DNA from 2 places in the Shouchella sp. JSM 1781072 genome. Region 2 is predicted to be linked to the other one. Evidence: a T-box and tRNA genes for the amino acid it is inferred to sense, from the RefSeq annotation. Region 2 holds a T-box; the other holds one or more tRNA genes.
The links. The T-box of region 2 lies ahead of tyrS (tyrosine--tRNA ligase). A T-box ahead of a tRNA ligase gene usually reads a tRNA of that ligase, here a tRNA-Tyr.
Positions count from the first base shown of each region.

Region 1 (10,497 bases), on a different contig from region 2:
TCTCTTTTGCATCTTCATTTCCGATGTAACCAACAATTCCACACATAATCCGTTTCCTCCCGATGTAGGAGCAAGACTCCGTAGGGGCAGACTTACCCCCACTCTTTGTTTTTTTGTTGTTTGTGTGCGGCTTTTGTTTTTGTGCATTAAGTCACCTCAATGTTTTTTACAAAAGCTTGCGACTGTCACACGCAGCCGGAGGGAACCCGCCGATTGTCGATTAGCCCTCTTCCTCGTCAACTGATCTCTCGTCAGTCCTGGCGCTTTATTGTACGCTTCTCATTTTCGTACAAGTTCCATATTATAGGAATGAAGAACACACGTCAATTAAGTTCAATGGTTCTTCACATTTTAATTTATGCGGTTCTTTTTCTTTTGTGTCGATCATGGCTAAAATCGTGTTAAACATCAATAAAAAACCACCCTCCGTGATTAGGAGGATGGGTTGTATCATGCACCGAGCTCAGCTTTTACAACATCAACAATTCGGTTCACATAGGTTTCACAAAGCTCATCTGTTTTCGCTTCTACCATAACTCGAACAAGTGGCTCTGTGCCTGAAGGACGTACAAGCACGCGACCTTCTCCAGCCATTTCTTCTTCTACTTCTGCAATGATGGCTTTTACGTTTTCGTTCTCTTTAACCGCATCACGATCTGTCACTCGAACATTAATTAAACACTGCGGGAACGTTTCCATCTCGCCAGCAAGCTCTGACAAAGGTTTACCGGATTGTTTCATAATATGAATCAACTGTACACCCGATAAAAGCCCATCACCAGTTGTATTATGCTCAAGGAAAATGATATGGCCAGATTGTTCACCGCCTAAGTTGTAGTTCCCATTACGCATTTCTTCCATTACATAACGATCGCCAACAGCCGTCTGTTTCGTCTGTATGCCTTTTGCTTCTAATCCTTTATGGAAGCCGAGATTACTCATGACCGTCGCCACTACCGTATTGTTGTTTAATTTCCCTTGTTCACTGAAATACTTCGCAACAATGTACATAATCTGATCGCCATCCACAATATTTCCTTTTTCATCTACCGCGATTAATCGATCCGCATCACCATCAAAAGCAAGACCGATGTCTGCTTCTTTTTCAACTACTAGCTTTGCTAATCCTTCTGGATGAGTGGAGCCGCAGCAATTATTGATATTTGTACCATCTGGTGACGCCCCCATCGAAGAAATATCCGCTTCTAAATCAGCAAGGACATGTGTTGCAAGGGATGAAGCCGATCCATTGGCACAGTCAATCGCAACATGAATCCCTTCAAAATCGCCCTCTACCGTTTGCTTCAGAAATTGCATGTATTTTTGTGCACCTTCAAAATAGTCATTGATTTGACCGAGCGCACTACCAATTGGTCGTGGCATCGTATCTTCGCCATCAATTAACGATTCGATTTCCGCTTCTTGTGCATCCCGAAGTTTAAAACCGTCCGAACCAAAGAATTTAATCCCATTGTCTTCAACTGGATTATGAGATGCCGAAATCATAACACCTGCAGTAGCACTTAACTGCTTTGTTAAAAACGCCACGCCAGGTGTCGAAATCACACCAATCCGCATCACCTCAACACCTATTGAAATAAGTCCTGAAACCAATGCCGCTTCAAGCATTTCCCCAGAAATACGTGTATCTCGACCAATTAAAACTTTTGGTTGACTCGCTTCTTTTGTTAGAACATATCCACCAGCACGACCAAGTTTAAAGGCAAGCTCAGGAGTTAACTCCGTATTTGCTACACCTCTTACGCCGTCCGTTCCAAAATATTTACCCATGCAATCGCTCCTTCTTCTACAACTCACTCTTACACACTATTCGCTAAAGCGCAATACCGTTTCATTTTCATCAAGTTCAAACCGAATATACGAAGGACCAGTAACATTTAAGGGAAATTCCTGGTCTCCAGCGTGCGTACCCGATGCATCGACACTTACTTGGATATCCTCATCAAGCAAATCATTCAACCTTGACTGCGAGCCGAATGCCGTTACATCAACTGTGTTTGGTGCCTCGCTATGAAAATTCACCGCAGCGTCTGCGCCTGTAATTTCAATTGGAATCGATTGAAAAACAAGTTCCTCTTCTTCAGCAAGCGTAAAATCAACAGTCACTTGCTCTGGATCAATTCGCTCTACTTCATCCGGAACTTCAAGGGGAATAGTGAGTTCACCACTTTCCTCAATACTTGTTAAATCAATCGGTTCACTCTCAACAAAGTCAACCGTTTCAAGATCTTCTGCGGACCCATATACGGTTACTTCATTCGGATAAATCGTTACGTCCTCAAAACTTAATCCATCAGGTAATTCATCTTCTCGTATTAACTTAACGGGTACGAGTTTATTCGGGCTCGTTAAGGGCACCGTAACATTTACAAACTGCGGATCCGATTGAACATCAAGTTGATGCCCTTCTTCATTATAAAAATGGACAGGGAACTCATCTTCTATCGTTTCATCTGCACCTGTTAAATCTACATAAACATACACATCTTCAATTGCTTCGATGGTCTCTCTATTCGCTGTCACGTTTACATTTAGCGGACTGACAATAGGAGATCCTAATGAGTTATCTTCAGCAACATCATCTTCATTTTCGAGCTGCACATCCACAGAAAAAGAAGCGGTTTGACGTTCTCTTAACGTCACAGATACCACCTGCGGCTCAATTGAAACCGACAGATCACTTGGGAAATTCCGGTGACTGACGGCTAGCTGATGCCTGCCCTCTTCTTCTATGTCTGACGCATCCACAAACACTTCGGTTGAACGATTGCTTGTAATTTGAAACAAAGAGATAGAGACTTGTGAACCTCGAAGTTCAACATCCACTGCTCCCGGCTCTTCAACAAGTTCAAACCGCTCTTCATCATAAATCACTTCAACAGACTCATCTTCAATCACAAACGGGGCACTGGGCGTGTCTGGTAATAAAGAAGGAGAGCCAATGTTGCTTTGATTCACCATAAAGAAAAGCATTAATGCAATAAAAAACGCCAAAATCCTTACAAACCAAATACTATTTAACATTCTATCCATCTTTTTTACCTCCCCACTGCCAGCGTGTTTCGGTAGTTGTTGAAGGCTTTAATAAGTTTTGTTCCAACAAATCTTGCAGCTGTTCCTTTGTTAAATCTCGATAGAGCGTTCCTCTTTTCGAAATTGAAATCGCCCCTGTTTCTTCAGACACAATAATAGTAACCGCATCAGTGACCTCACTGACACCAAGGGCCGCTCGGTGCCGAGTTCCAAGCTCTTTTGAAATCGAACTATCTTCAGATAACGGTAAATAACAACCTGCCGCAAGAATCTTATCATTTTTCAACACAATCGCACCGTCATGCAAAGGAGTGTTTGGAACAAACAAATTTATTAGTAACTCTGAAGAAATATTCGCATTTAGTGGGATCCCAGATTCCGCATAATCATTTAAACCTGTTTCACGCTCAATTGAAATCAATGCACCAATTCTTCGTTTTCCCATATACACCGATGCTTTTACTAACGCATCGATCGTCGGCTTTAACGCATCGTCTTTTTGCGCAGAACGACTATTAAAGAGTCGACTCCGACCAAGTTGTTCAAGCCCTCTTCTTAATTCCGGTTGGAAAATAATAATAATCGCTAACAAGCCAAACGTAGCCGTCTGTCTCGTGATAAACTCTAACGTACTCAAGCCAAGAAAATTACTAATAAACCAGACAATAAAGATCGCAACAATCCCTTTAACCAGCTGAACCGCCCGGGTGCCGCGTATAATCATAATTAATTTATAAACCACATATGTAACAAGTAAAATATCGACAATTTGCCCGATATATACTAGCCACGGAAACTGATCAAGATTAGCAGAAAGCATATCCGCCCCTCCACATAAACAAACTCTTCTTTATACTTTTGACACAACTTACCATTGCTATACAAATCAGTGTCAAACGTTATCATTATACCATTATCTTCTTATAAAGTTAAAGGAGTTCCCGTTTTACACAGAAACCCCATGTTCTTTTACGTTTGTTCTTATTTAAATTCGATCAAACCACTGATCATTTCCCGATATTAAACCTAAGCCTAACTTCAGCTGAGGCGCTTCGTTTCCGTCAAATTATCAGCTATCCCCATTGAGGAATCCAAACACATCGGTAAAAAAGCCTTTCGTGTTATACCAAATCCATGATAAAAATTGATCAACTTCTTCGATTTCGCCGGTCACTTGGTTAGGCGACGCATAGAGAGAATCCTTGTTAAAAGAACTATTTAATAAAAGAATATCCCCGCGAACTTCCCCCTCAAGCTCTAATTCGCCATTCCGCACCATCAAATCACCTTCAATTACCGCGCCCTCTGGTACAGTCACAACACCGGTTTCCTTATTAATGACAAATGGACCATTCCCAGAAACCACAATGCCATCATTTTGATTCCACGTTGAAAACACTGCCGTGGACATCATCAGAACAAATACCGCAGCAGCAACTAAAATTGGATGCTTCTTCAAAAAACGTTTGACTTTTGGTCCGTTCTTTTTCTTTTTCGGCAAATTTGCCATAATACCTGTTGTAAAATTAGCAGGCGCTTCTATATGAGACGAACTCTGAATAAAAGCAATCGACTTCTTCAGTTCGTTTACATGAGTTTGACAATGGGAACACGTTTCTAAATGAGCATATAACTGTTCCTTTTGCTCGTGCGTTGCATCCCCATCTAAATAAATGTGTATCAGTTCATTGTAAGAATGACAGTTCATAATGTGTGCCACTCCTCCTTATTTAAACATGTCGCATACGTTTGCGTAACGCTTCACGACCGCGATGAATTCGAGTTTTCACTGTTGCAACTGGCAAGTCCATAACTTCACTAATTTCTTTTAAAGATAAGTCTTCTAAGTACTTTAAAATAATAGCCGTTCGATATTTAGGCGGTAAATAATTAATTTCAGATTGAATCCAATCCTGTAATTCTAACTGAACCACTTGATCCTCTGGTAAATCATCTGTTGCGGCAAGCTGTGACTCATACGTGATCGCTTCCGTTCCTTTTACATTGTCCTGTAAATGAACATCCGGCTTCCGCTTCCTCAAACGATCAATTGCTACATTTGTAGCGATCCGAAAGACCCACGTAGAAAATTTACGATTCACATCGTATTTATCTAGATTTGTATATACTCTAAGAAATGCCTCTTGCGCCACATCTTGCGCCTCTTGAGGATGGCCCACCATCCGATAGGCAACTTGATAAACCTTATCTTTGTACAAATCAACTAACTCTGAAAATGCTTGGTCATCACCCTGTTTAATTTCCGAAATTAAGCGCTTTGTTAACGAATCCATGACATCCCCTACCTATATGTAACTTACGGAAGATACTAGAATTAAGTTTCGTTTTTTATAATAACAGAAAAATTAACTTTTTTCTTAATTATGGAAGGATTTTTCTCTTTTTACACCGAATTGTTTCTTAATAAAGAAAGGGAGGTATGGCTATGTCGAATGCGCATCTTGTTTGTCCATTATCACGTTCAATTGAAGACGTACGAATGGAACTAAACGACTCAGCGACAGTGTATTCTTTAAATTCTCCGCATATGTTGAGATTGAGTCGAAAGCTAGATAGCCTGCTCAATCAATACGAAAACCTTTCCAATACCCAAACATAAATCAATTGATCTTTTCATAAAAAGAAAGCGACCACGCAGCTGGTCGCTTTCTTCTCTTCATATGGAGCCTAGCGGGATCGAACCGCTGACCTCCTGCGTGCAAAGCAGGCGCTCTCCCAGCTGAGCTAAGGCCCCTAACAAAAAACGACTTATACAAGTCGTTTTCGTATGAGCCATGAAGGATTCGAACCTTCGACCCTCTGATTAAAAGTCAGATGCTCTACCAACTGAGCTAATGGCTCGATGGCTGGGCTACCTGGGATCGAACCAGGGAATGACGGAATCAAAATCCGTTGCCTTACCGCTTGGCTATAGCCCAATCATTAAATGGTGGAGGGGGACGGATTCGAACCGCCGAACCCGGAGGGAGCGGATTTACAGTCCGCCGCGTTTAGCCACTTCGCTACCCCTCCACATTTGGAAAGTATGGTGGAGGATGACGGGATCGAACCGCCGACCCCCTGCTTGTAAGGCAGGTGCTCTCCCAGCTGAGCTAATCCTCCATTTTAGCTTCAGATAAGCCACGAATTTCTTTGTCCAATTCATGTCTTTCAGTCAGTCGTGTACTGATGTACACTCCCTTCTTCAAGCATTTCTTGTCCTCGAACTTCTTGCTTCTCTTTGCTACTTATTTAATTCAGATAAGCCACGAATTTCTTTGTCCAATTCATGTCTTTCAGTCAGTCGTGTACTGATGTACACTCCCTTCTTCAAGCATTTCTTGTCCTCGAACTTCTTGCTTACCTTTGCTAATTATGTAAGCCTGGCAATGTCCTACTCTCACAGGGGGAAGCCCCCAACTACCATCGGCGCAAAAGAGCTTAACGACCGTGTTCGGCATGGGAACGGGTGTGACCTCTTTGCTATTACCACCAGACTAATATTATTTACCCGACAGAAGCACATTGTAAACAAATAATATTACAATGACCCGTACGGGATTCGAACCCGTGTTACCGCCGTGAAAGGGCGGTGTCTTAACCGCTTGACCAACGGGCCGCTTACTGACAAGTTATATAATAACAAATCGATTTCGTCTGCGCAATAGTTTTTTTATATTTTTTTAAATGAATTTCCTTGCCTAGTATAAACGCATTTTTCTGCTTTTATTCACTTCTTTTAAATTCATTTGCCCAGATTTGTCGCCAAAAATGGATTTTCGCATAGGGTATATTATTCCTAATGCAAAGGTGGTGTACACACATGGGTTACTACGGCGGAGGTTACGGCTATGAAGGATACGGCTACGGACCAGTAGGCGGTGCTTGTGGCGGTGGCGGCAGTTACGGTGGCGGATTCGCGCTAATCGTTGTCTTATTTATTCTTTTAATTATCATTGGAGCGGCTTACGTAAACTAACTCGTGCACCCCACATGCAGACGTTGAAACGTTTGTTAAACAACCGACTCAATTTCGAGTCGGTTGTTTTTAGTGTTTCTATAGACACGCTCTACATAAATGATACCCATGTAAAAATGCTTATCTTCCAATTAACTCTGATACCGTGACAAACGTATACCCTTGTTCTTGTAAAGCTGGAATAATCTCATCCAGTGCATCAGCAGAATAAATTTCTGGGTTTTCCGTATCTACGTCCCCACCATCATGCATTAAAATAATACTGCCTGATTGCGTATTCGTTAAAACTGTCTCCGCCACTTCTGCAGCTGGAATACCAGACCAATCTAGCGTGTCTACATCCCATCCGATAATAGAGTAGTCTAATGCAACAAGACGCTCTGTTTGTTCTCTCGTAATAAAGCCATATGGTGGGCGGAATAAGCTCGTCGTTGATCCGGTTACACTTTCAATCGCTTCATTTGTTTGATTCACTTCTTGCTCAAGCTCTGCCACACTTAAATCCGTTAAGTTTGGATGTGAATATGTATGGTTGGCAATCTCATGTCCACCTGCCTGTACCCGACTAAGCAATTCAGGATCATCATTCACTCGCATACCTAACACAAAAAAAGTTGCCGGAACATTGTACGTTTCAAGCTTATCCAACACTTGTCCTGTAAAGCGCGCATCCGGCCCATCATCAAACGTTAACGCAATCTGGTTACTTGAACGATCTCCATTCACAAATACATTATTCGGAAACTCTCCTTGCAATTGCGGAAGCGGGACCGTTTGAGCTAGTGCTTCATTCGTTAAAAACGAACAAACCATCAACAAACTGAGGATCAACATGATTCGGTTTTTCATCATTAAATAGGCTCCTTTTACGTGATATCTTTTAGCTTTTGTTACAACGCGCTTTTTTATGTCCATTTCGCAAGAAAAAGAGCGCTCGCCTTTTGACGTCGCTCGATCCTAACTATGTACGTTCTTTATTTTCCGCGGTCTCGTCCACAACTTTTACATCGCCCATCTTTACGAAGTGGCGCATCACAGAACCCACAATATTTGATGATTACCAATTCACCCATTTCTTCACCTCGCCACCCTTTTCCCCTTTGCTCTTTAGCCGAAACAAGAAAATCATTGTAAACTATAGAGAAAACAGGAGGAGGGTTAGCTTATGTCATTTACCGTCTATTACGATTACCACGACGGCGTCGAAGTTCCTATTTGGATCGTGGTTTCATTAAAAGAGGTCGACATCGAGACAGACAAACAAACACTTACGCTAACGGCGCAAGCTCCCTTTTATAAACAAGCACGAGAGGATTTTGACCCTGACCAAATGAATGTCACCGTGACGATGAACGAGCTAATAATCGGATCTTCGCCAAATACGTTTACGATTAATATAAAAAGCATTCAAGATCGCTTGGATGAACACAGCATATCAATAGAAGAAGTTGATGGTCTCATCTTGCTCGTTGCCGATGTAGAAGAGCTTCTACAGTTTACCTTGTAACCCAATAAAGACACCTCCTCAACGTAAGAGAAGGTGTCCATTTTCTTAAGAAGGATCGTAATAAATCGGTGCATTCGGCCCTAGCTCCACGCCTAAGAAGATCCAGACTAAGAGCATAATCACCCATGCTAGTAAGAAGAAAATCGAGAACGGTACCATTGTCGAAATTAACGTTCCTATTCCCATCTTTTTATCATATTTTTGTGCAAATGCAATAATCATTGCAAAGTACGTCATTAATGGTGTAATAATATTTGTCGCCGAATCCGACACGCGGTAAACCGCTTGTGCTAACTCAGGAGAATACCCTGTCTGCATCATAATCGGAACAAACACTGGTGCCATCATCGCCCACTTTGCAGAAGCACTTCCAATAAAGAGATTTAAAGTGGCTGTAATTAAAATGAACCCGATAATAACTGGAATGCCATCAATATTAAGTGAAGTCAGCAATTCTCCGCCATTAATACCTAGAACAAGATCTAAGTTTGATTGACCGAAGAACGACACAAATTGACCAGCCGTAAAGGCTAACACTATGAACATCCCCATCGATGCCATCGTGTCTGTCATTTGCTTTGCCACATCTTTATCGCTACGAATCTCTTTTGTTGTAATCCCGTAAACAAGACCAGGAATTAAGAAAAGAATCAGCATCACAACAACGAGTGAATCCATGAATGGCGAGTTTACAATTGGCATAGATGGATCATCGCCACGCATTGGTCCCCACTCAGGAACAATTAATAAACTCATTAAGCCAGCCGTAATTAAGATTGAAATACCTGAAAATAATAATCCTTTTTTCTCAACAGGCTTTAAACGATCAAGGCTTCCACGATAATCCCCTTTGTATTCACCTAAACGAGGCTCAACAATTTTCTCAGAAACCCAAGTCCCCACAATTGTTAATAGGAACGTAGAAGCAATGATGAACCACCAGTTCATCGCAATGTTCATTTGTTCCGCATATGCAGGGTCTATTGTAGCCGCAGCGGCCATCGTTAATTCCCCGAGCATTGGATCTGTTGCAGAGAGTAATAAGTTTGCACTAAAACCACCAGATACCCCAGCAAATGCCGTTGCAAGTCCAGCAATCGGATGGCGTCCCATCGCCGCATAAATCACAGCACCGAGCGGTGGAAGGACCACATAACCTGCATCGGATGCCACGCTAGACATAATCGCAGCAAAAACAAGGCCCATTGTAACCAAACGACTTGGAATCGATAAGACAAAGCCTCTCAATGCCGCACTAATTAAACCACTTCGCTCACAAACTCCAATACCAATCATCGTCGCAAGCACAACGCCTAATGGGGCGAAATTAATGAAATTATCAACCATACTCGTAAATATGTATGTAATTCCCTCACCGGACATCAGGTTGAAAACTTCAACAGTCTCCCCATCAACAGGATCTTGGACACTCACATTAAAGCTCGACGCAATTGCAGAAGCAATCATGACGACAAGCGCCAAAATCGCAAATAACGTAATTGGATGTGGAAGACGATTTCCGCTCTTCTCAACAAAATCTAAGAACTTTTGAAACAGCCCTCGCCGCTTTTTCACATTTTGATTCTCTTCCATCTTACTTTATCTCCTCAATATAGTTAGAATAGAAACACCTTTCCCTTTATATGACAATTTCCGTTAAAAACCTACAAAGTCTATGATGCTTGTACACGTTACCATTGTCAATGAATTACCACTAAAAAGTAAAATTAAGACGATTAGCATAGTCATTTTGTTGCACGCTTTACAGAAAAAAGCCTCTCATCACAACGAGAAGGCTTCCAGTCATTCTGTTTTAAAAACAGTATAAACATCCCCAACTAGTTCATCGTTAGGATTATACCACTGCGCTCCGATCATATAGTCCGACGATCCTTCCCCAATTTTTACTACGTTTGAAGTCAGATGTTGATTGTAACCTGTTGTACCTCGCTCTCCC
Region 1 is NZ_JBHFQE010000002.1:774,571-785,067, forward strand. It holds gene glmS (glutamine--fructose-6-phosphate transaminase (isomerizing)) at 1-46, opposite strand, end outside; gene glmM (phosphoglucosamine mutase) at 451-1,791, opposite strand; gene ACE1TH_RS13555 (CdaR family protein) at 1,828-3,054, opposite strand; gene cdaA (diadenylate cyclase CdaA) at 3,047-3,874, opposite strand; gene ACE1TH_RS13565 (zf-HC2 domain-containing protein) at 4,124-4,774, opposite strand; gene sigW (RNA polymerase sigma factor SigW) at 4,785-5,348, opposite strand; gene ACE1TH_RS13575 (aspartyl-phosphate phosphatase Spo0E family protein) at 5,501-5,674, shown strand; tRNA gene ACE1TH_RS13580 (tRNA-Ala) at 5,737-5,809, opposite strand; tRNA gene ACE1TH_RS13585 (tRNA-Lys) at 5,844-5,916, opposite strand; tRNA gene ACE1TH_RS13590 (tRNA-Gln) at 5,919-5,993, opposite strand; tRNA gene ACE1TH_RS13595 (tRNA-Tyr) at 6,003-6,087, opposite strand; tRNA gene ACE1TH_RS13600 (tRNA-Val) at 6,102-6,177, opposite strand; rRNA gene rrf (5S ribosomal RNA) at 6,436-6,551, opposite strand; tRNA gene ACE1TH_RS13610 (tRNA-Glu) at 6,602-6,673, opposite strand; gene ACE1TH_RS13615 (YjcZ family sporulation protein) at 6,878-7,033, shown strand; gene ACE1TH_RS13620 (polysaccharide deacetylase family protein) at 7,154-7,885, opposite strand; gene ACE1TH_RS13625 (hypothetical protein) at 8,199-8,540, shown strand; gene ACE1TH_RS13630 (AbgT family transporter) at 8,586-10,133, opposite strand; gene ACE1TH_RS13635 (hypothetical protein) at 10,344-10,497, opposite strand, start outside.
Region 1: it encodes a tRNA-Tyr, which carries the amino acid that the T-box ahead of tyrS (tyrosine--tRNA ligase) is inferred to sense. The anticodon was not compared.

Region 2 (10,497 bases):
TCGCTCGCCGACAAATTTCACATTTTTAACATTTGAGTCATTTCTTCGTCACAACACACGAATAAGGAGGGTTCTTATGCACGTACGCGATGGGCATGTTCATAGCCCGTATTGTCCCCATGGCTCTAATGATACGATGGCTGCTTATTGTGAAGAAGCCATCAAAAAGGGAATCAAGCAGCTAACATTTACCGAACACGCGCCACTTCCTTCAACTTTCGTAGACCCAACACCTGAACAAGATAGTGCCATGCCTATACATGACGTGAGTGCCTACTTTTCTGCGATTGAGCAATTAAAAAAAGAGTATGCGGGCTCACTGCGCATACTCACGGGAATGGAAGTTGATTATATTGCTGGCTATGAAGAGGAAACGAAAGAGTTGCTAAATGAATTCGGTCCACATTTAGAAGACAGCATTCTATCGGTTCATTTTCTTCAAACTGATTCAGCCTATACTTGTATGGATTTTAGTTCCGACGCATTTGCTTCACTCGCTAACAAACTAGGTAGTATCGATGCCGTTTATAAGCTGTATTATCAGACAGTCTTTCGCTCCCTTAAAGCAAACTTAGGCAAGTACAAACCAAAGCGAATCGGCCATATGACTCTTTGTCGTAAATATCAACGACGATACCCTGCGAGTCATTTTTTTGAACAGGAATGGATGGAGATCCTGAATGAAGTTCAAGCCCAAGGGCTCCAGCTTGATTATAACGGCGCCGGCATGAACAAGCCAGATTGCTTAGAAACGTACCCGCCTCTTCCAATTGCCCGTGTAGCTAAAAAGATGGGCATTCCACTTCTTTACGGGTCCGACGCTCATACAGTCTCTGGTCTACAAAGTGGTCAAACGGCGCTTTTACCCTCGGACTAAGTGAAGGCGCTTCGTATCTTTTGTCTGTAGCAATGACTTCATCCACTGTTCTGCATGAGACACATACCGTTTCATAAACAAATGATCATCTGGCGCTAGTAAAAATAACTCACGTAAATATTGTGGAGAAGAGAACGGGAGTGTTAACATATTCCGTAAATGAAGCACGGTTAAGTCAACCGGAATCCGCTTTAGTTGCTTCCGATCAAGGTACACATGAATAATTTGTTCTAACAGGAACTGCTCTTTCCTTAAATACGTACTCATCACTTCACGAACAAGGGTCGAGTCCATCGTCATTTCACGATGAGCCATTCTAGCTAATAAATGGCGTGACTGTTGATACGTAAATACGTGTTTAAATAATTTGGGTAGCACAGCATCGACGTCAACATTTGCTTGATACATGGCTTCTTCTATAGATTGAATATAACCTTCAAAGAATTCGATCATTAACGTTTCAAATAATGGTTGTTTCCCTCCAAAATAGTAGGAAATGAGCGCAGAATTGACGGAAGCTTCTTTCGCAATATCTCGAACCGACGTCCCATGATAGCCATGTGTATAAAATAAACGGGTAGCCGCATGTTTAATGGACTCTTTGGTTTGATCACTCATTAGGTCACCTCCGAGTAAAGTTGGTTTTTTCAAACCCTTCTCATCTTCCTACCTGTATTCGCTCTCCTATTCTCGAGCTCCTGTTCAGCTTGGGATTTTAGAACAAATACTTTTAGACAAAACCCGTGATTTAAAGGCGATTAATGTATATTAAAAGGAGAATCTGTCATGTTTACGACGAACACGTACTCAGATAACAAAAAAGACGCATATGAATTATTGTTAAAACAAGCAAAGGCCTTGCTTGAAGACGAAACAAGCACACTCGCAAACTATGCAAATGCAAGTGCCCTTCTTGGACAATTTTTAGGTGATATTAATTGGGTTGGATTTTACTTGTTAAAAGAAAATGAGCTCGTATTAGGACCTTTTCAAGGATTACCAGCCTGCACACGTATCTCCATTGGTAAAGGAGTATGCGGGACAGCTGTTTCTAAAAATCAAACGATGCGTGTTGCAGACGTTCATGCTTTTCCAGGCCATATTGCATGCGATGCCGCATCGAATTCTGAGATTGTCATACCCGTTCGTCAAAACGGCACCGTGATTGGCGTATTAGACATTGATAGCCCAATAAAAGATCGCTTTTCAGAAGAGGACCAAGTCTATTTAGAACAATTTGTTGCAACGATTGAACCTTTCTTAAACGCAAACCTTGACTTTTAAACGGTATTTCGGTTATGATTATTCGGTGTGAAAGACAGCCGAGACAAACTGTTGTTTGTTTTATTCCATTCCTCGCGGCTGCAAGGTATGAGGTGTACTGTGTAACTTCTAGCTGTCGAAGCGAAGGTACATGAAAATGGAATAACCTGCATTCAGAGATTGTCAGACAGGTTGTTATTTTGCAAATCAAAATAACAAGGAGGAGACTACTTATGTCTCGTTATACAGGTCCATCTTGGAAACTATCTCGTCGCCTTGGTGTTTCACTAAGCGGCACTGGTAAAGAACTTGCTAAGCGTCCTTACGCTCCAGGTCAACACGGTCCAAACCAACGTAAAAAATTATCCGAATACGCGCTTCAGCTTCAAGAGAAGCAAAAGCTTCGTCATATGTATGGCGTAAATGAGCGTCAATTCGTTCGTATCTTCAACGATGCTGGCAAAATGTCAGGGATCCACGGTGAGAACTTCATGGTTCTTCTTGAGTCTCGTTTAGACAACCTTGTTTACCGTTTAGGTCTTGCTCGTACACGTCGTGCGGCACGTCAACTTGTTAACCACGGTCACGTAACAGTAGATGGTTCTCGTGTAGATATCCCATCTTACCGTGTAAAGCCTGGTCAAGCAATTTCTCTTCGTGAGCGTTCTCGTACCCTTTCTGCGGTAAAAGAATCTCTAGAAGTAAATGACTTCACACCAGCATACGTATCATTTGATGAAGAAAAGCTTGAAGGAACGTACACACGTTTCCCAGAGCGTTCTGAGCTTCCTGCTGAAATCACAGAAGCGCTTATCGTTGAGTGGTATTCTCGTTAATACGTTTGTAAGAAGCGTCCGCCTAGTAAGGTGGACGTTTTTTTATTCGTGTATAAAAAAAGCACTGCCAGAGGGGCAGCACTTTTTACTTCTATTAAGAAACGCTTAGTTTAGCAAATTTTCGTTTTCCTACTTGAACAATCATGCCATCTTCTACCGTAATCATCGCTTGAAGATCTTCCTGCTTTTCCTCGTTGATTTTCACACCGCCACCTTGAATCATGCGGCGCGCTTCACCTTTTGAATTTTGGAGCTTTAATTCAACAAGCATATCAATCAATGATACGGTTTGTTCGCCAGTCCATTCCACAACTGGTAAATCAGTAGGAAGATTTCGCTTTTGGAAGACCGTTTCAAAATAGCTTTGCGCTTCTTTAGCTGCTTCTTCCCCGTGGTACATTTCAACAAGTTTTCGACCAAGACGCATTTTTGCATCACGTGGGTGAACCGAGCCATCTTTTAAACCCGCTTCAATGTTGTTTACTTCTTCCATTGGTACATCTGTGGCTAACTTAAAGTATTTCACCATTAGCTCATCTGGAATCGACATCGATTTGCCGAAAATTTCATTTGGCGCTTCATCAATTCCGATGTAGTTGTTCAGCGACTTCGACATTTTGCGGACCCCATCGAGTCCTTCAATTAACGGCAACGTCATCATGACCTGCTTTTCTTTACCGTACGCATCTTGCAGCTGTCTTCCCATCAGAAGGTTAAACGTTTGATCCGTTCCTCCTACTTCGATGTCTGTTTCCATTGCAACAGAATCGTATCCTTGCATAAGCGGGTAGAAAAATTCATGAACCGAAATAGGCTGACCTGACTTATAGCGTTTATTAAAATCTTCACGCTCTAACATTCGCGCAACCGTCATTTGACCAGCTAAATTTAGCACATCTTCAAACTTAAGCTCGGTTAACCATTGAGAGTTGTAAAGAATTTCTGTTTTCTCCATATCTAGCACCTTGCCGTATTGTTCTACATACGTTTGCGCATTCTGTTTTACTTGTTCATCAGTTAATACTTTACGCGTTTCTGATTTACCAGTTGGATCGCCAATTTTCCCAGTGAAATCCCCAATTAACAATTGGATATGATGCCCGTAATCTTGAAACTGACGTAATTTTTGTAAGACAACCGTATGCCCAATATGCACGTCCGGTGCAGACGGGTCCATCCCTAGTTTTATCTTTAATGCCTTGCCTGTGCGAACACTTTTTTCAATCTTTTTACGAAACGCTTCTTCAGGAACAATTTCAACCACTCCACGCATAAGGGTCTCAACCTGTTCATCCACTAATCTAGCTTGCTCAGCCGTAAGCTGTTTTTCTTCCGTCATCTCTCTTCCTCCTCTATTTTTAAACACAAAAAAAGCTCCTCCCTAAAAGGGACGAACATTCGTCGCGGTACCACCCTCGTTGAAGGTTTATAAACCTCCCACTCAATAAATAACGGTCTTCCCGTCCTTGTGTCAAACACAAAGAAAGCTCCCAGCTGTAATTCTGCTTATCGATCGTGCTAGCTTTCACCACCCGCTAGCTCTCTATTGCTACCATTTATAAGCATACTTCGGCTTTTCAACGCTTGTGTATTTAGATATAAGCATAGTTTTATCACACCTCGTTTTCAAAGTCAACAGAACGTGTATGCCCGCTATCCTATTTATGGTATACTCACCATTATAGGGGGGAAAACATGAAATCTTTTCTATTAAATGTAAGGCAGTCTTTTGAGCAAATGAATCAAAAGCTCTCAGACATTCAATTTTTTCGCAAGGTAGGCATTACCTACCAAGTTATTTGGAATTTATTGCTCGTAGCACTTATCATAGGCTTTTTACTGATTGTCCTTGCAGGAGGGACTGCTGCAGGGTATTTCGCCTCTCTTGTTCATGACGAGGAAGAGTATACAGAAGAAGATTTGCGCACGCACGTTGGCTCGTTAACAGAAACAAGTGAAATTTACTTAGCGAACGACGTGTATTTAGGGAAAATTCGCAGTGATGTCGAACGGGATATTATTACCTTAGATGATATTGCGGATGATGTAAAAACGGCCATTATCGCAACAGAAGATGAACATTTTTATGAACATGAAGGCATCGTCCCTAAAGCACTTCTTCGAGCAACGATGCAAGAACTCTCCAATGCTTCTGTCCAAACGGGAGGAAGCACACTGACTCAGCAGCTAATTAAGCAACAGGTTCTCTCCAATGAAGTCTCGTTTGACCGAAAAGCAACGGAAATCATGTTAGCTATGCGCTTAGAACACTTCATGACAAAAGACGAAATTTTAGAGGCCTATTTAAACGTTGTACCATTTGGTCGAAATGCTTCTGGTCGGAATGTAGAAGGTGTGCAGGCCGCATCAATGGGTATCTTTGGCGTACCAGCTTCAGACTTAAACCTTGCACAATCTGCTTATTTAGCTGGAATGCCGCAAAGCCCGTTTGGGTACACGCCATTTACAGGTGATGCAGAAGTAAAAGATGAAGACGGCTTACAACCTGGATTTAATCGTTTTCGCACCGTATTGAACCGCATGTACGAAAGTGGCTACATTGATCAAGAACAGCGCGATGAAGCACTTGACTATGATTTAGCAGCGGACTTTATTGAATATGCGCCTGATCCAATGGCGCGTAACCCAAGACTAACTTCTGAAATTCTTGACCGCGCTACTGAAGCCCTTCTTTCTGTGGAAAAAGAGGCGTTTGAAGGATGGGATCAACTAAGCGCGAGCGCGCAAAATTTAGAAGAAGAAGAAATGCGCACCGATGTCCGCAATCGCATCGAAAACGGTGGCTACAAAATTTCAACTACGATTGAGGAAGACCTGTATGAGGTAATGAACGAAGCTGCTGGCGAATCGGATTACTATTTTGGCCCTAACAATAGTAGCGGAGACCGGGAAGAAGTTGGTGCGGTTCTAATTGATAATCGTACAGGAGCGATTTTGAGCTTTGTCGGTGGTCGAGAAGAAGATTTAGACAACCAGTTAAATCATACAACTCGTTTACGCTCGCCAGGATCAACGATCAAACCGATTCTACCGTTTGCCGGCGCTTTGGAAGCTGGTGTCACACAACCTGGGCTAGTCATTCCCGATACACCGGATACGTATCGATCAAATGGGCAGCCAATAGGGAATTTTGATTTACAGCACGCTGGAAATTTAACTGTACGTGAATCTTTAATACGCTCTCGAAATGTCCCAGCCGTTCGTGCTTGGTGGCATGTACCTGACGAAATGAAAAATCATCTAATTGAAGCTGCAGGTGTACCAGGTATGCCGCCATATGAATCAGCCGCTATTGGCGGTGGTGGGGCAACCGTCGAACAAATGGTGTCTGCTTATACTGCATTTGCAAACGACGGCATACGTCCTGACGCCTATATGATCGAGAAAATCGAAACGTACGACGGAGAAGTCGTATATGAACACGAAAAAGAAGAATTTGACTTCGTGAGCCCGCAAACAAACTACCTGTTAGTTGATATGATGCGCGATGTTGTTAATACAAGTGGTGGAACGGCGAGCCGCGTCCCAGGCTTGTTAAACTTTAGCGCTGATTGGGCAGGCAAGACCGGGACGTCAAATAAAGACATTGACTCTTGGTTTATTGCCACGAACCCATACGTATCGTTAGGCGTATGGAATGGCTATTCAGGTAGCACAGAAGCTCCACTTCTAAATAGACACAACGGAATGTCTACTGGTGAACGCACGCAAAACATCTGGGCAAATCTTGCCAATGCTGCTTATAATGTTCAACCGAACTTAATGACAGCAGAAGGAACCCGATTCCAACGTCCAGGAGGACTAACCGAGCGACGTGTGTGTGGCTTAACAGGTGGATCTTCTAATGCGGTTTGTGATGAAGAAGGGTTAGTCACAACCGACCTGTATAACAACGACATGCTTTCTCGTATTGACGGACTTGCACCGTTCCAATCTGAACTAAAGAGCACGATGCAAAGACAGCTTGAAGAATTAAGACAACGTCAATCTTCCGATGATGAGGGTGACGATGACGCTTCAGACAGTAGTGACGAATCTAGCTCAGATGATGACTCTAGTTCAGATGAAGATGCAGCTGACGATACGGAAGACAGTAGTGATCCTTCAACAGATGATGAAACGGACGAAACGTCTTCGGATGAGAGCGAAACCGATAACGAAGACGAGTAATCGATCGATAAAAAGCTCCAAGTGCTAAGGCACTTGGAGCTTTTGCTATGCATTAATCTTCCATTGTCGATAAATCACCTGTTGGTAAGTCAAGCTCCCATGCTTTGAGCACGCGACGCATAATTTTCCCACTACGAGTTTTAGGTAAGGAGGAACGAAACTCCATTTCTCTCGGTGCCGCATGTGCAGCTAAGCCGGTTTTTACAAATTGACGAATCTCTTCTTTTAACTCATCCGTCACTTCATACCCATCTCGAAGGGCGATAAACGCTTTAATAATTTCGCCACGGACAGGATCTGGTTTCCCAATAACTCCTGCTTCCGCAACAGCTGGATGTTCCACAAGTTTACTTTCAACTTCAAATGGACCAACACGCTCCCCGGCAGTCATGATAACATCATCAATTCTTCCTTGGAACCAGAAATAGCCATCTTCATCCATGTACGCAGAATCACCTGATACATACCAGCCAGCAATTTCAAAATAGCTTTTAAACTTTTGCTCATTATTCCAAATGGTCCGCATCATAGATGGCCATCCAGCTTTAATCGCTAAATTGCCCATTCGATTTGGAGGCAATTCATTTCCTTTATCATCAATGATCGCAGCGTATACGCCTGGAATCGGTTTGCCCATTGATCCTGGACGAATTTCCATTGCTGGATAATTACAAATCATTTGCGCCCCTGTTTCCGTCATCCACCACGTATCGTGAATACGCTGATCAAAGACATTTTTTCCCCAACGAACGACTTCAGGGTTAAGAGGTTCACCTACGCTTAATACATGGCGTAATGACGATAAGTCATATTTTTTCACCAGTTCGTCCCCTGCACTCATTAACATTCTGAATGCGGTAGGCGCACTGTACCAAACCGTTACATTGTAGCGCTGAATCGTTTCATACCAATCATTCGGAGAGAAACGCCCGCCTCTGACAACGTTTGTAATCCCCGCTAACCACGGTCCAAAAATTCCATATGACGTACCTGTTACCCAGCCTGGATCCGCTGTGCACCAATAAATATCGTCTTCTTTTAAGTCCAAGACAATTTTTGCAGTATGGTAATGTTGGACCATCGCTTCATGGACGTGCAACACACCTTTTGGCTTTCCAGTTGAACCAGACGTATAGTGTAAGATTAACCCGTCCTCTTTATCAACCCACTCAATTTCTAACTCATCCGATGCTGCTTCTAACCGCTTATTGAATTGAAGAAATGCACCATTGTCTTCGTAGTTTTTATCGTCAACAAGTACTGCTTCTAGTTCTGGTAAATCATTAAACGGTACACGCTCAAGTAAAGTCGGCGTTGTCACAAGTACTTTTGCGCCACTATCTTCAAGGCGATCTTTTACTGCCCCTTCCATAAAGGCTTCAAATAAAGGTCCGACAATTGCCCCTAGTTTGACAGCTCCAAGTAAAGCAAAATATAGTTCTGGAGATCGAGGCATAAAAATAAAGACACGGTCTCCTTTTTTTACACCCGCTTCTTTTAACACATTGGCGGCTTTGTTGGAATACGCTTTTAACTCTTTAAAGGTATAGCTTTCATCTCGACGTGCGTCACTATAGTAAAGCGCAATTTGATCCGCTTTTCCGTTTTCAGCGTGGCGGTCAATGGCCTCGTATGCTAAATTTAATTTTCCTGTATCATTCCAAGAGAAATGTTCTTTCACTTGATCCCAATCAAATTGTTCTTTTGCATCTTCATAATTTTTTAGGTTGTATTGTCCATCAATAACAGGAAGCGCTTTCATAATAGCTTCACACCTCTCCTTCTCTAATTTAGTTCATTATATACAAGAAACGTCTCGATTTCAATTGAATAATCTTATTAACTTTCTAAAGTTCGCTTAAATTACTAATCATTCGCTTTTTACTGGGACGTGCTACCTTTCTGTAGTATACTGTACGTGTAGATTGTTGACTTGAGGTGAAGCTATGGACCATCCAAAGAAATTTATAAGAGAAGCCTTTTCTTTTGATTCAAAAACCCTCTATTTAGAAGGCCCATTAGAACCAGAAGCCCTTGATGCTTTAGACTATCATGAGAAATTGGTTTCGTTTCGACCAGCTCAAGCACAAAAAAAAGCATTAATGGAAATCGCAGCACTTCCAGAAGGTCGCATTAACGTTATACGAGATGAGAATCAAATTGTAGGCTATGTGACGTTTGTTTACCCTGATCCTCTTGAACGTTGGTCAGAAGGGAAAATGGAAAATTTAATAGAATTAGGCGCAATTGAAATCGCACCAGAGTATCGCGCAAAAGGATTAGGAAAGCATTTATTGCGCTTGTCCGTAAAAGATCCAGCGATGGAAAACTATATTATTATTACAACAGAATACTACTGGCATTGGGATTTAAAAGGAAGCGGCCTTGATGTTTGGGAATACCGCAAAGTAATGGAGAAAATGATGAATGCAGGAGGCTTAATCTGGTTTGCTACTGATGATCCAGAAATTAGTTCTCACCCAGCTAACTGCTTAATGGCACGGATTGGCGCTAATATCGATCAAGCTTCTATGGAACAATTTGATCAACTGCGTTTTGTTAATCGCTTTATGTACTAATTAGTACGAAAGGAGGTTTCGCTGCTTAGGCAGGTTACACTTATGAAATTACACTTAATTATGCGACAACGTGTCCATACACTGTCTGAAACAGATACCATTCAAGATGCCATTGATTTAATGGCTAAGCAACAGATTCGCCATATACCAATCGTCACTCATGAGATGCAAGTGGTAGGCATGTTATCGGATCGAGATATTCGAGACTGTCGCCCTTCCATTTTGTCTCCTGACTTTGATGAGACACTATTTTTGAAACCGATTACAACAATTATGGCCACTCCTGTTTTAACCGCTCACGAAGACGATGATGTTCAAGAAACAGCCAAATTGTTTTACCAACATCGCATTGGCTGTTTGCCGATTACAAAAGATGAGCGCTTAACAGGGATTATTTCTGAATCGGATATTCTTTATAGCTTAACGTCATTACTCGGGGCAGATCGACCTACGTCCGTTGTTGAAGTTTGCGTTCAAAATCATCCTGGAATGCTAGCTGATGTTGCCGCGATTTTTAAATCTATGAAGGTAAATATCATTAGTGCTGTTGCTTACCCTAGTCAAAAAGAAAACTACCATATGCTTTCGTTTCGTGTACAGACGATTGACCCTCGTAATGTCATAAGCAAGTTAGCAGACAACGGGTATGATGTATACGGACCTTCTCTTCCCTCTATGGGAGGTGAGGCACGATGACAACAGATCGAGCGGCATTTATTTATGGAGCCGATGCGTATCCGTACAAGTTTAG
Region 2 is NZ_JBHFQE010000001.1:336,668-347,164, reverse strand. It holds gene hisJ (histidinol-phosphatase HisJ) at 77-877, shown strand; gene refZ (forespore capture DNA-binding protein RefZ) at 863-1,495, opposite strand; gene ACE1TH_RS01815 (GAF domain-containing protein) at 1,664-2,161, shown strand; gene rpsD (30S ribosomal protein S4) at 2,374-2,976, shown strand; gene tyrS (tyrosine--tRNA ligase) at 3,071-4,315, opposite strand; T-box leader at 4,360-4,566, opposite strand; gene ACE1TH_RS01800 (transglycosylase domain-containing protein) at 4,672-7,167, shown strand; gene acsA (acetate--CoA ligase) at 7,220-8,929, opposite strand; gene ACE1TH_RS01790 (GNAT family N-acetyltransferase) at 9,114-9,746, shown strand; gene ACE1TH_RS01785 (acetoin utilization AcuB family protein) at 9,789-10,442, shown strand; gene ACE1TH_RS01780 (acetoin utilization protein AcuC) at 10,439-10,497, shown strand, end outside.